One region of the Serinibacter arcticus genome, then DNA from elsewhere that is predicted to be linked to it. Evidence: predicted binding sites of a transcription regulator. Region 1 holds the regulator's gene; each other region holds the start of a gene.

Region 1 (3,205 bases):
CGACCGCGGCGTCGTCGCGATCCTCGACTCCCGCATCAGCACGGCCCGCTACGGGTCGTTCCTGCTCCGCTCGCTGCCCCCGATGTGGCCCACGACGAACGGCGAGATCGCGCGGTCCGCGCTGCGACGCCTCGCCGAGGAGGCGACCCAGGTCCCGGCGGCCGCGGACGCCTAGGCTGGGAGCCATGAGCGCACCCACCGTCCCGCCGCCCTACACGGGCCGTCCCGTCTCCACGGTCGCCATCGTCGGCGCCGGTTCCGTCGGGGCGACGCTCGCCTACGCCGCGCTCGTGCGCGGCGCCGCGCGCCGCGTCGTCCTGTACGACATCAACAAGGCGAAGGTGACGGCGGAGGCCGCCGACATCGGGCACGGCATCGAGTTCATCTCGCAGGCCACGATCGAGGGCAGCGACGACATCGAGATCTGCCGCGACGCCGACCTCGTGGTGTTCACGGCGGGGGCCAAGCAGGACCCTGGTCAGCCGCGGATGGAGCTCGCCGCGAAGACCGTCGGACTGGTGAAGAAGGTGCTGCCGACGCTCGTGGACATCGCCCCGAACGCGATCCACATGATGGTCACCAACCCCGTCGACGTCGTGACCTACGCCGCCCAGAAGATCACCGGGCTGCCGTCCAGCCAGGTGTTCGGTTCGGGCACGGTGCTGGACTCCTCGCGGCTGCGGTTCGAGATCTCCAAGGAGTGCGGCGTCGCGGTGCAGAACGTCCACGCCTACGTCCTCGGTGAGCACGGCGACAGCGAGGTGCCGGTCTGGAGCTCGGCGAGCATCGGCGGCGTCCCGCTGCTGGACTGGCGCGGACCTGGCGGCTCGCCGCTGTTCACGGAGGAGGTGCGGAGTCGTATCGGGCACGACGTCGTGCACGCGGCCTACAAGATCATCGAGGGTAAGGGCGCCACGAACTACGCGGTCGGCCTCGCCGTCACCCGCATCATCGAGGCCGTGCTCCGCAACGAGCACCGCGTGCTGCCCGTCTCCACCCGCGTCGACGACGAGTTCCTCGGGATCTCCGACGTGTGCCTGTCCATGCCGACGATCGTCGACGCCCGCGGCGCCCGGGAGCGCCTGGGGGTCCCGATGAGCCAGCACGAGCTGACGCTGCTGCGCGAGAGCGCGACCCACATCCGCGACGCGGCCCGCTCGCTGGGCTTCTAGCCGGCGGCCCGTCCCCGATCGGCGACGGCGAGCCCAGGACGACGACGGCGCCCCCACCCTCGCGGGTGGGGGCGCCGTCGTCGTGGGGAGGGTGGATCAGATCCGGCGCAGGACCGTGACGACGCGGCCGAGGATCTCGGCGCTGCGCCCGTCGATGGGGGAGAAGGCGGGGTTGGCCGGCAGCAGCCACAGCGCGTCGGGCGTGCGCTTGAACGTCTTGACCGTGGCCTCGCCGTCGATCATCGCGGCGACGATCTCGCCGTTCTCGGCGACGTTCTGGCGGCGGACGACGACCCAGTCGCCGTCGCAGATGGCGGCGTCGATCATCGACTCGCCGACGACTTGGAGCAGGAACAGGTCACCGTCGCCGACGAGGCGGCGCGGCAGCGGGAAGACGTCCTCGACGGCCTGCTCGGCGAGGATCGGGCCGCCGGCCGCGATCCGGCCGACGAGCGGGACGTAGCTGGTGTCGGCGTCGCTCGGCTCCGGGAGCATGACGACGGCGCGGCCCGCCACGTCGTCCCGGCCGCGGTCGGGACCGGGGTCGGGCGTGCTGGCGGCGAGAGCGGCCGCGTCGCTGCGCGGCGTCAGCCCCGGCGCCGCCGAGATCACGGGGGGCTCGGAGACGACCTCCATGGCGCGCGGGCGGTTCGGATCGCGGCGGAGGTAGCCCTTGTCCTCCAGCTGCTGCAGCTGGTGCTTGACGCTGGAGGGCGAGGTCAGTCCGACGGACACGCCGATCTCCCGCATGCTCGGCGGGTAGCCGCGCTCGGCGACCGACGTCCTGATCACCTCCAGCACCGCTCGCTGCCGCACGGTCAGCACTCGGGGGTCCCGCGTCGCCATCTCTGTCTCCCTCGTCGATTCCTGGTCTGCGCCTGCTGTGGTGCCGCCCGACCACTCGTTCCGTCCCGGCCGACGAGGTCGGGCTGACCGGTGGTCGCCCCGGCCCCCGGCGTCGATGTCAGTGGTCGGTGGTGTGCTGCTCGTAGGACAAGCGTACGACTACCGACCGCTCCAGGTGCGACACGTGTTCGAACCGGAGTGTCGACAATCCCGACGCCATGTCCTACTGTATCGAACAGACGTACGACGAACAAAGGTTCGAAGGGAGAAAATCATGAGCACGATCGCGACTTTCCCGGGGCGTGTCGCCCCTGTCCGCACGGGTGTCTCCGCGGCGCGTTCCGCCGCCGATCGCCAGATTCGCCCGGGCGCGGCCCCCACCTCCTCGCGGATGCGCCTGACGCGCCGCGGCCGGGTCGTGCTCGTCGGCCTCGGCCTGGCCGTCGCGGCGGTCGCCGGCTCGGTGGCCGGGCAGGCCGTCGCGGGGGCACCGGCCGTCGAGCAGGCCACCACGACGCTCGTCGTGGCACCGGGGGAGACCCTGTGGACGATCGCCGAGGGCATCACCGCTCCGGGCGAGGACGTCCGCGACGTCGTGGCCGTGATCGCCGAGCTCAACGAGATGGACAGCTTCTCGCTGATGGCCGGCGAGGAGCTTCTGCTGCCCGTCTCCTGACCGGGGACGCCCCGCTCGCCGAACCGGCTGCGGCCGGCGCCGTGGAACAATGGGTCGCCCTCGTCACCCGGCCGGGTGGCACCCGCCACGGTTCGGAGAAGACGTGCACTGCCCGTACTGCCGCAACACCGACTCGCGGGTCGTGGACTCGCGCACGAGTGACGACGGCTCCCAGATCCGACGGCGTCGACTGTGCCCGGCGTGCGGCCGCCGATTCTCCACCGTGGAGACCACGAGCCTCTCGGTCGTCAAGCGCTCCGGGGTGGTCGAGCCGTTCAGCCGCGACAAGGTGGTCGCGGGTGTGCGCAAGGCGTGCCAGGGCCGACCGGTGACCGACGACAGCCTGGCGCTGCTCGCCCAGCGCGTCGAGGAGAGCGTCCGAGCCAGCGGCGCCGCCGAGATCGACGCGCACGACGTCGGGCTGGCGATCCTCGGTCCGCTCCGCGAGCTCGACGAGGTCGCCTACCTGCGCTTCGCCTCCGTCTACCAGGACTTCGCCTCGCTCATCGAC
Region 2 (3,205 bases), 3.0 Mb from region 1:
GCAGCTCGGACGGCGCGTAGGCGAGGTGCGGCACGGCGAGCGCGTACGCGGCCAGGGCACGGGCGTCGTGCTCGGCGGACGGCACGCCCGCCTCGTCGAGGATCTCGCTCGCGCCGCGCACCATCGCGCGCAGCTCGGGCGTCACTGGTCCCCCGCCGCCGCCAGCCGCGCTGCCTCGTCCGTCTCGACGGCGGAGGCGATCACGGCGTCGAGCTCGCCGTCGAGCACGGTGTCGAGGTTGTAGGACTTGTACCCCGTGCGGTGGTCCGCGATGCGGTTCTCGGGGAAGTTGTACGTACGGATGCGCTCGGAGCGGTCGACCGTGCGGACCTGGCTGCGGCGGGCCTCGCTGGCGGCGGCGGCGGCCTCCTCCTGGCGCGCGGCCAGGATGCGGGCGCGCAGCACGCGCATGCCGGCCTCGCGGTTCTGCAGCTGGCTCTTCTCGTTCTGCATCGAGACCACGATGCCCGTGGGCAGGTGGGTGATGCGTACGGCGGAGTCGGTCGTGTTGACGCTCTGGCCGCCGGGGCCGGAGGAGCGGAAGACGTCGATGCGGAGGTCGTTCCCGTCGATCTCGACCTCGCCCTCGTCGTCGGCCTCGGGCAGCACGAGGACGCCGGCGGCGGACGTGTGGATGCGACCCTGCGACTCGGTCACGGGAACCCGCTGGACGCGGTGCACGCCGCCCTCGTACTTCAGGGCGGCCCAGACACCGTCCTCGGGCGCCGTTCCACCCTTGGACTTCACGGCGAGCTGGACGTCCTTGTAGCCGCCGAGCGCGGAGTCGGTGGCCTCGATGATCTGGGTCGACCAGCCGCGGCGCTCGGCGTAGCGCATGTACATCCGCAGGAGGTCACCGGCGAACAGGGCCGACTCCTCGCCGCCCTCCCCCGCCTTGATCTCGAGGATGACGTCGCGGCCGTCGTCGGGGTCGCGGGGCACGAGCACGCGGCGCAGCGTCTCGGCCGCCGGGGCGACCTTCGCGAGCAGCTCGGCGTGCTCGGCGGCGAAGTCGGGGTCCTCGTCGGCCAGCTCGGCGGCGGCCCCGGCGTCGGAGACGGCGGAGTGCCAGGCGCGGTAGGCCCCGACGACGCGGCCGAGCTCGGCGTAGCGCCGGCCGACCTTCTTCGCCCGGCCGGGGCTGGCGTGCAGCTCGGGGTCGGCGAGGTCCTTCTCCAGCTGGGCGTACTCGTCCAGCAGTCCGTTCACGACGGCGAAGTCCTCGCTCACGACAGCTCCTTGCGGTTGTGCGGGGTGGTGCCGGGTGGTGAGGCCCGGAAAAGACGAAACGAGCGCCGGCCCCCCGAAGGGTGCCGGCGCTCGTCGAGGTCGCTAGTTGGCGGCCTTCTTGCCGAAGCGACGCTCGAACGCCGCGACCCGGCCACCGGTGTCCAGGATCTTCTGCTTGCCCGTGTAGAACGGGTGGCAGGCGCTGCACACGTCGGAGCTGATCTTGCCCGACTTCTCGGTGCTCCGGGTGGTGAAGGTGTTGCCGCAGGTGCACGTCACCTCGGTGACGACGTACTCGGGGTGAATACCGCTCTTCATGGAGTCCTCCTCATTAGGGGTGCTACCGGGTCGCCGAGACGGAGTGCACGGGGCGTGAACCGGGAGCCAACGGGATATTCTGCCAGATCCCGCGGGGGCGTCCGGCCCCGGGTGAGGGAGATCACCTGGTTGGCGGCGTCGCGGACTGTCCCCAGCCGGCGCGCGCGACGCCCGCAGGCGCGGAATCTCGCCACATCTGTGGACACAGACTCTTGTTTCTCGAACGCGCGTACGAGAAAATGGATCATGGGCACGGAGCGGCGAGAGACGGTGGGGGCAGCGGCTCCCGCTCACCTTCCTGCCGCCGCGATCTCGGCGGCTGCCGGGACGAGCGACGCTGTGCTCGCCACGGCGCACGACCTCGCGCTGGACGCCGTCGCCGCACTGACCCGCGACCTCGCCGGCGCGACGCACGACGTCGCCCTCGAGCTCGCCGAGGCGGTCGAGGTCCTGGGTCGCCAGGTCGACCACCTCCGCCTCCTGGTCGCCCGCGCCGTCGACGAGGCCGCGCCCGCCCCGACCGGCAGCTCCGCCCTGGTGGACCACGCCGGGCAGGGCCTCACGGCGGTAACCGAGACCGGCGCGGCGGGCCGCGACGACTGCGCGACCGCACGGTCGAGGTCGCCGTTCCGCACCGGGCGGGACCTGCTGCGGACCCGACTGCGGATCTCGGGGGCCGACGCCTCCCGCCGGATCAGGCTCGCCCACCAGGTCCTGTCACGCACGACCCTCGGCGGCGAGACGCTGCCGCCCCGGCTCGAGCACGTGGGAGCCGTGATCGGCGAGGTCAGCGGCGACGCGGCTCGGCACGTGGCCCGGGCGAGCACCAGGGCGGAGCAGGTCGCGGGGCCCGAGGCCGCCCGAGCGGTCGAGGAGACGCTCGCCGAGCACGCGCTCACCTTCGATCCCGACAGCCTCGGACGGCTGGCCGACCGCGCCATCGTCCTCATCGATCCCGACGGGCCGGCCCCCGACGAGACCGACCACCGCCGGGGCGCCTTCGTCGGCACGACCCGGAACGGCCTCACCACGATCAAGCTCATCGTCGACCAGCTCCAGCGCGAGGTCCTCACCACGATCTTCGACACGGCGACGAACCCGCGCCGCGCGACGGTGGGCGCGGATGGGCCGGGCGACGGCGCCACGGACGGCACGGACGGCACGGACGGCACGGACGGCACGGACGGCACCGATACGACAGAGTCGACGGACGCCACCGTCCTGAACGAGATCGATCGGCAGGCGATGGCGTCCGACACCCGGTCACGGGCCGCGCGGATGCTCGACGCCCTGCTGTCCGCCTGCGGCGCCGCCCTGCGCAGCGGCGATCTTCCCCGGACCGGCGGCGCGCCCACGCAGGTCATGGTCACCATGCAGCTCTCCGACCTGCTCGGAGGTCTGAACGGCGTCGGTCACGGCGATCGGATCGGCCACCTCACCGGCGGCGCAGCGAGCACGTCGGGCGGAGGCTGCAGTGGCGACGGCAGTGGCAGCAGCGCCGATCCCCGGGCCCTGGTGGTGCACGAGGAGGATGTTCCCGCTTCCGTGCGCCGGGGTCCCGCAGCGATCAGACCGCCGTCCCGACCTCCGTCCCCCGGACCTCCGCCAGTGCCCTCGTCAGCACCACCGCCGTCGCCACCGCCCGGCGGCCTCGCCC
Region 3 (3,205 bases), 2.6 Mb from region 1:
GAACGGTTGGGCCAGTCCTGGTGGGTTCGTTGTCCCGGGTGAGGGTGGGGCCTGACTGCAGGCGCAGGCCGTGATCGGGACCGGTGTCACGCCGCCGGCACCGGGGCCAGGACCGGGGCCGGTACCGAGACCGCTACCAGGGGTGGTGTGGGTGGTGGCGTTGTGGTCGAGGCTGGTGAGGAGGTCGTTGAGCTGCATGGTGACCAGGACCTGGGGTGGGAGTCCGGCGATCTGGGGTAGGTCACCCACGCGGAGGGCGGCGCCGGCGGCGGCCATGAGGGCGTCGAGCATCTTGCGGGCTCGGGAGCGGGTGTCGGCCCGCATCGCCTCCGCCTCGGCCTCCGAGACCGGGCCGGTTGCGGCCGCTGCGCTGTCCGGGCCGCCGGCATCGTCCGCGATCCCACCGTCAGAACTGTCGGCACCAGCGTCGGGACGGGCGTCATCGGCGTCGCCGCTCACGGCGCTGGCGGTGGTGCGGGGGTTGGTGCCGGTGTCGAGGATGGTCTGGAGGATCTCGCGTTGGGTCTGGTCGACCACGAGGCGGTAGGAGGTCAGGCCGTCGTGGGTGGGTCCTTGGTACAGGCCTTGACGCAGGTCGCTCTCGCGGGGAGCGGGTCCGTCGGGGTCCAGCAGGGCGATGGCCCGATCGGCCAGGACTCCTATCGCGTCCGGGTCCAGCTCTACCGCTTCTTCGGCCAGGGTCTGCTCGACCTGACCGGCCAGCTCAGGACCGACCAGCGGCCGGACCCGTTTCACGGCCCGGATCACGTGCCGGGCACTGTCACCACTGATGGAGGCGATAACGTCTCCGAGGTGTTCCAGGGGTGGGGGGACCATCTCGCCGGTGACCATCTGGCGGGGCAGGACACGGTGGGCCAGCGCGATGCGTCGTCCGGCCTCGGCCGCGGAGATCCGCAACCGGACCCGGAGCAGGTCCTTGGCCCGACGAAAGGGTGACCCGCCCGCCGGCGGACGCGGCGCGCACCCGCTCACCGGCTCGACCGTCGCGGTCTCGTCGGTGGGCTCGTTGCGGTTCATGGTGCCGGCGTGGTCGACCAGGACCAGGTCGCGCATCGGGGCGGGTGCTGCCTCATCGACCGCGCGGGCGGTGATCAGGCGCAGCAGGTCGATCTCGCGGCCGGTGACCTCGACCCGTTCAGCCAGCTCCAGCGCCGGTTCCCGCTCCAGCCCCGCCAGCTCGTTGGTCAGGGCCGTCCTGGCCCGGGTCAGGATCGCCAGCGCCTGCGTCAGCAGGACCGTTGCCGAGGTTGCCGCCGGGTCCGGGCCGTCGGGGCCGGGGCCCTCAGCACTGTTCTGGTTGGTGGCAGCACCCAGGCTGGAGCGGGTGCTCGGGTCGAGGACGGGGTGCTGGGCCATGACCCATTCTCTCGCACGCACGTTCGACAAACAAGGGACCGTGTGCACAGATTGATCCCCAGGGCGTCAAACGCCCTCCCGTCCACAGGCAACCCGACCCCGCCCACGCACCACCCACCTGGGGACAGCTTTGGACCAGGCACGACCCCAACAGCACGCGGCTCAACCGCCGAGGCGGTACTCGCCGTCGCGCTCCGAGACCAGCCCGTCGACCACGAGCGACGCCAGAGCACGCAGCGCCTGCTCGTCGCCGCACTCCGCGACGACCAACGCCTGCTCGGTCGTCAGCGTGGCACCGTCCATTCGCAGCGCGCCCATGAGCCGTCCGCGGACCTGTCGGTCCGTGCCGTGCCAGGCCTGCGTCCGGCGCGAGCTCGCATGCTCGTCCGAGGGGTAGCCCGCCGATCGCCACGCGCACAGGTCCCGCACCGGGCACGCGTCGCAGTGCGGCGATCGAGCGGTGCACACGAGGGCCCCGAGCTCCATGACGGCGACGTTCCAGCGCGCGGAGGCGGCGACGTCGTCGGGCAGCAGCGTCGCCGCGCGGCCGTGCTCGCCGCGCGTGAGGTGGGGCCGGGGGAGAGCGACGCCGTCGACCAGCCGGCCCAGCACCCGCCGGACGTTCGTGTCCAGGACGACGGCTCGTCGTCCGAAGGCGAACGCCTGCACGGCCGCGGCCGTGTACTCACCGATCCCCGGGAGCGCGAGGAGGTCGGCCTCGGCGGAGGGGACCACGCCGTCGTGCCTCGCGGTGATCGCCGCCGCACACTCCCGCAGCCGCAGCGCGCGTCGCGGGTAGCCCAGGCGCCCCAGGCGCGCAGCACCTCCTCGACGGGCGCGGCCGCGAGGTCGGCCGGCGTGGGCCAGCGCTCGAGCCAGTCGCGCCACGGACCCTCGACGCGCGCGACCGGCGTCTGCTGCAGCATCACCTCGCTGACGAGGACACCCCACGGCGTCGCGTCGGCGGCACGCCACGGGAGGTCGCGGGCGTGCTCGTCGAACCAGGGGAGCAGGCGGCCGTGCAGGGTCGCGGGTGCGGTGGTCATCGCCCACGAGTCTGCCGTCCCGCGAGGCAACCCGGTGACGGCGAGGGGCTCACCTATCCTCGAGTGGTGCCGGAGAACACTGGGTCGCGGGGGCCGTCGCGCAACACGAGGTCGACGCCGTCGCCGCGTTCCGGATCGGGCGGGAGCTCGTCCGGCAAGGGTGTCCCGACGGGCAGGGCCGCCAAGTCAGCGGGCTCAGCCAAGACCACCAAGACCGCCACGTCAGCAGGGGCCGGCACGACCGCGGGTCGAGGACGAGGCCGCTCGGCGTCGCACCCCGGGGCCTCGCGCCGGGTCGCCGATCCCGCCACGTTCCGCCGTCGCCGCCTTCTCGTGCTGGTGCTCGCGCTGCTCCTGGTGGCCGGCATCGGCCTGGGCGTGTGGGCCATCGTGCGCGCGCTCGACGCCGGCACGGCGACCGACCCCGAGGCGGACACCACCCCGGTCGCCACCGAGAGCGTCACGCCCACCGACCCGGCGGGTGACGGGACCGGCGACGAGTCGCCGACCGAGCCCGAGCCGACCGAGCCCGAGATCGGCGCGACCCCACCGATCCCGACGGCATGCACCCCCGAGGAGGCGACGCTCGCCGTCGTCACGCCGAGCTCCCCGAGGGCCGGCGCGACGGTCGGGGCCTCGATCGAGGTCGCGACGACCGGGACGACGCCGTGCCTCGTCGATCTCGGGTCGGGAGCCACGACCGTGGAGGTGCTGTCGGGTGAGGACCTCGTGTGGACGTCGGCGCACTGCGCGTTCGCGCCGTCCGAACGGCGGCTCCTCCT
Region 4 (3,205 bases), 350 kb from region 1:
ATGGGCATCGTCGCGAGCGTGTACTTCGTCGGGATGAAGCTGATCAGCGACAACATCCTGCAGGACTCGATCCTGTCGCTCGGGCTCGCGATCGCCTTCTACTACGGGATCACCGGCTTCGCGTGCGTCTGGTACTTCCGGGCCGACCTTCGGCGGTCACCGCGGGACTTCTTCCTCAAGGGATTCTTCCCGCTGCTCGGGGCGCTGATGCTCACGTACGCGTTCGTGCAGTCGGCGATCGACATGTGGGCGACCGACTACGGCAACACCACCCTGCTCGGCGTGGGCGGCACGTTCGTGATCGGCATCGGTTCGCTGCTGCTGGGGTCGTGCTGATGATCGCGTGGTCGCTGGTGGCCAGGTCGCGGCCGTTCTTCAGGGCGAGTCGCTCAACCGCGACACGGAGGTGCTCGTGCCGGACGAGCCCGAGCTCTACCCCAGGAGCGTCGACGGCGGGCTCTGACGCCGCCGCCCCACCATCGAAGGGAACGACTGTGCACATCCTCGTCGTGGGAGCCGGAGGGGTCGGCTCCGCCGTCGTCGCCATCGCCGTTCGTCGGGCCTTCTTCGAGACGCTGACCGTCGCGGACCACGAGCTCGCTCGGGCGGAGCGCGCGATCGCCGGGCTCGGCGACGCGCGGCTGCGCGCGGCCAGGGTCGACGCCTCCGACGTCGACTCGATCAGCGACCTGATCCGCGACTCGGGCGCCACGCACGTGCTCAACGCCGTCGATCCCCGGTTCGTGATGCCGATCTTCGAGGCGTGCGCGGCGACCGACGTGACGTACCTCGACATGGCGATGAGCCTGTCGAAGCCCCACCCGGAACGCCCGCACGAGCTGACCGGCGTGAAGCTGGGCGACGAGCAGTTCGACCGCGCGCCGGACTGGGAGGCGGCCGGGCGGCTCGCCCTCGTGGGCATCGGGATCGAGCCGGGGCTGGCCGACGTGTTCGCCCGCTACGCCGAGGACGAGCTGTTCTCCGAGATCGACGAGGCCGGCGTGCGGGACGGATCCAACCTGACGGTCGAGGGTTACGACTTCGCGCCGTCGTTCTCGATCTGGACGACCATCGAGGAGTGCCTCAACCCGCCGGTGATCTTCGAGAAGGAGCGGGGCTGGTTCACGACACCGCCCTTCAGCGAGCCCGAGGTCTTCGACTTCCCGGAGGGGATCGGGCCGGTGGAGTGCGTCAACGTGGAGCACGAGGAGGTGCTGCTCATCCCGCGCTGGACCGCGGCGAAGCGCGTGACGTTCAAGTACGGGCTGGGCAACGAGTTCATCGAGGTGCTGCGGACGCTGCACAAGCTCGGGCTCGACTCCACGACACCGGTGGAGGTGAAGGGAGTGAGCGTGTCGCCGCGCGACGTCGTGGCCGCGCTGCTCCCCGATCCGGCCACCCTGGGGGACCGGATGAGCGGCAAGACGTGTGCCGGGCTGTGGGTGCGAGGGCTCGGCAAGGATGGCGAACCTCGCTCGACCTACCTCTATCACGTGGTCGACAACGCCTGGTCGATGGCGGAGTACGGCCACCAGGCCGTGGTGTGGCAGACAGCGATCAACCCGGTCGTGGCGCTCGAGCTGGTGGCGTCGGGGGCGTGGTCGGGGGTGGGGGTGCTCGGTCCGGAGGCGTTGCCGGCCCGGCCGTTCCTCGACCTGCTCGTGGAGTACGGATCGCCCTGGGGAATGCAGGAGGTTCCGCCGGCCGGGTGAGGTGGGTGGTCGTCCGGGTGCATGGGTATGCCTGGGCTTTGGCTGTCCCCAGGTGGGTGGTGCGTGGTGGGGGTAGGTGGCCCGTGGACGGGAGGGTGTTTGACGCCCTGTGGATCAATCTGTGCACACAGAACCTTGTTTGTCGAACGTGCGTCCGAGAGAATGGGTCATGACTCAGCACCCCGTCCTCGACCCGAGCACCCGCTCCAGCCTGGGTGCTGCCACCAACCAAAACAGCGCCGAGGGTCCCGGCCCCGACGGCCCGGACCCGGCGGCAACCTCGGCAACGGTCCTGCTGACACAGGCGCTGGGGATCCTGACCCGGGCCAGGACGGCCCTGACCAACGAGCTGGCGGGGCTGGAACGGGAACCGGCGCTGGAGCTGGCTGAACGGGTCGAGGTCACCGGCCGCGAGATCGACCTGCTGCGCCTGATCACCGCCCGCGCGGTCGATGAGGCAGCACCCGCCCCGATGCGCGACCTGGTCCTGGTCGACCACGCCGGCACCATGAACCGCAACGAGCCCACCGACGAGACCGCGACGGTCGGGCCCGTGAGCGGGTGCGCTCCGCGTCCGCCGGCGGGCGGGTCACCCTTTCGTCGGGCCAAGGACCTGCTCCGGGTCCGGTTGCGGATCTCCGCGGCCGAGGCCGGACGACGCATCGCGCTGGCCCACCGTGTCCTGCCCCGCCAGATGGTCACCGGCGAGATGGTCCCCCCACCCCTGGAACACCTCGGAGACGTTATCGCCTCCATCAGTGGTGACAGTGCCCGGCACGTGATCCGGGCCGTGAAACGGGTCCGGCCGCTGGCAGGTCCTGAGCTGGCCGGTCAGGTCGAGCAGACCCTGGCCGAAGAAGCGGTAGAGCTGGACCCGGACGCGATAGGAGTCCTGGCCGATCGGGCCATCGCCCTGCTGGACCCCGACGGACCCGCTCCCCGCGAGAGCGACCTGCGTCAAGGCCTGTACCAAGGACCCACCCACGACGGCCTGACCTCCTACCGCCTCGTGGTCGACCAGACCCAACGCGAAATCCTCCAAACCATCCTCGACACCGGCACCAACCCCCGCACCACCACCACCACCAGTCGCGACGTGAGCGGCGGCGGCAACGCGATCAACGACGGGGCGGGCGGAGACGTCACGACCGACGCACCAGCCAGCGGGAGCGACGCTAGCGATGCCGATGCCGATGCTCACGCCCTCGTCTCGGCGGCCGCGGCCGAGGCCGTGCGGGCCGACACCCGCTCCCGGGCGCGCAGGATGCTGGATGCGCTGATGGCCGCCGCGGGCGCCGCCCTGCGGGTGGGGGACCTACCCCAGATCGCCGGACTCCCACCCCAGGTGCTGGTCACCATGCAGCTCAACGACCTGCTCACCAGCCTCGACCGCAACGCCACCACCCGCGCCACCGCCAGCACCGTCGTCGGCACACCCACCGAAGCCGGTCCGCCTCCACTCGCACCACCCGCACCACCCGGACTGGCCCAAC

The links. The regulator LexA, encoded in region 1, represses DNA repair genes until DNA is damaged. The targets are predictions, from matches to a motif close to TCGAACANNTGTTCGA.
Region 2: the regulator LexA is predicted to act here: its motif matches at 1,768-1,783, upstream of C8046_RS19625 (HNH endonuclease signature motif containing protein).
Region 3: the regulator LexA is predicted to act here: its motif matches at 1,389-1,404, upstream of C8046_RS19590 (HNH endonuclease signature motif containing protein).
Region 4: the regulator LexA is predicted to act here: its motif matches at 1,855-1,870, upstream of C8046_RS02995 (HNH endonuclease signature motif containing protein).

The regions. Positions count from the first base shown of each region.
Region 1 is NZ_PYHR01000002.1:984,246-987,450, reverse strand. Features, by position in the region: gene C8046_RS04510 (ATP-dependent DNA helicase) at 1-175, shown strand, start outside; gene C8046_RS04505 (L-lactate dehydrogenase) at 186-1,172, shown strand; gene lexA (transcriptional repressor LexA) at 1,269-2,018, opposite strand; gene C8046_RS04495 (LysM peptidoglycan-binding domain-containing protein) at 2,293-2,694, shown strand; gene nrdR (transcriptional regulator NrdR) at 2,798-3,205, shown strand, end outside.
Region 2 is NZ_PYHR01000002.1:3,951,122-3,954,326, reverse strand. Features, by position in the region: gene prmC (peptide chain release factor N(5)-glutamine methyltransferase) at 1-145, opposite strand, end outside; gene prfA (peptide chain release factor 1) at 142-1,230, opposite strand; gene rpmE (50S ribosomal protein L31) at 1,333-1,548, opposite strand; gene C8046_RS19625 (HNH endonuclease signature motif containing protein) at 1,888-3,205, shown strand, end outside.
Region 3 is NZ_PYHR01000002.1:3,547,861-3,551,065, forward strand. Features, by position in the region: gene C8046_RS19590 (HNH endonuclease signature motif containing protein) at 1-1,377, opposite strand, end outside; partial or broken gene C8046_RS15795 (A/G-specific adenine glycosylase) at 1,540-2,423, opposite strand; gene C8046_RS15800 (hypothetical protein) at 2,490-3,205, shown strand, end outside.
Region 4 is NZ_PYHR01000002.1:639,198-642,402, reverse strand. Features, by position in the region: partial or broken gene C8046_RS03005 (APC family permease) at 1-463, shown strand, start outside; gene C8046_RS03000 (saccharopine dehydrogenase family protein) at 495-1,712, shown strand; gene C8046_RS02995 (HNH endonuclease signature motif containing protein) at 1,882-3,205, shown strand, end outside.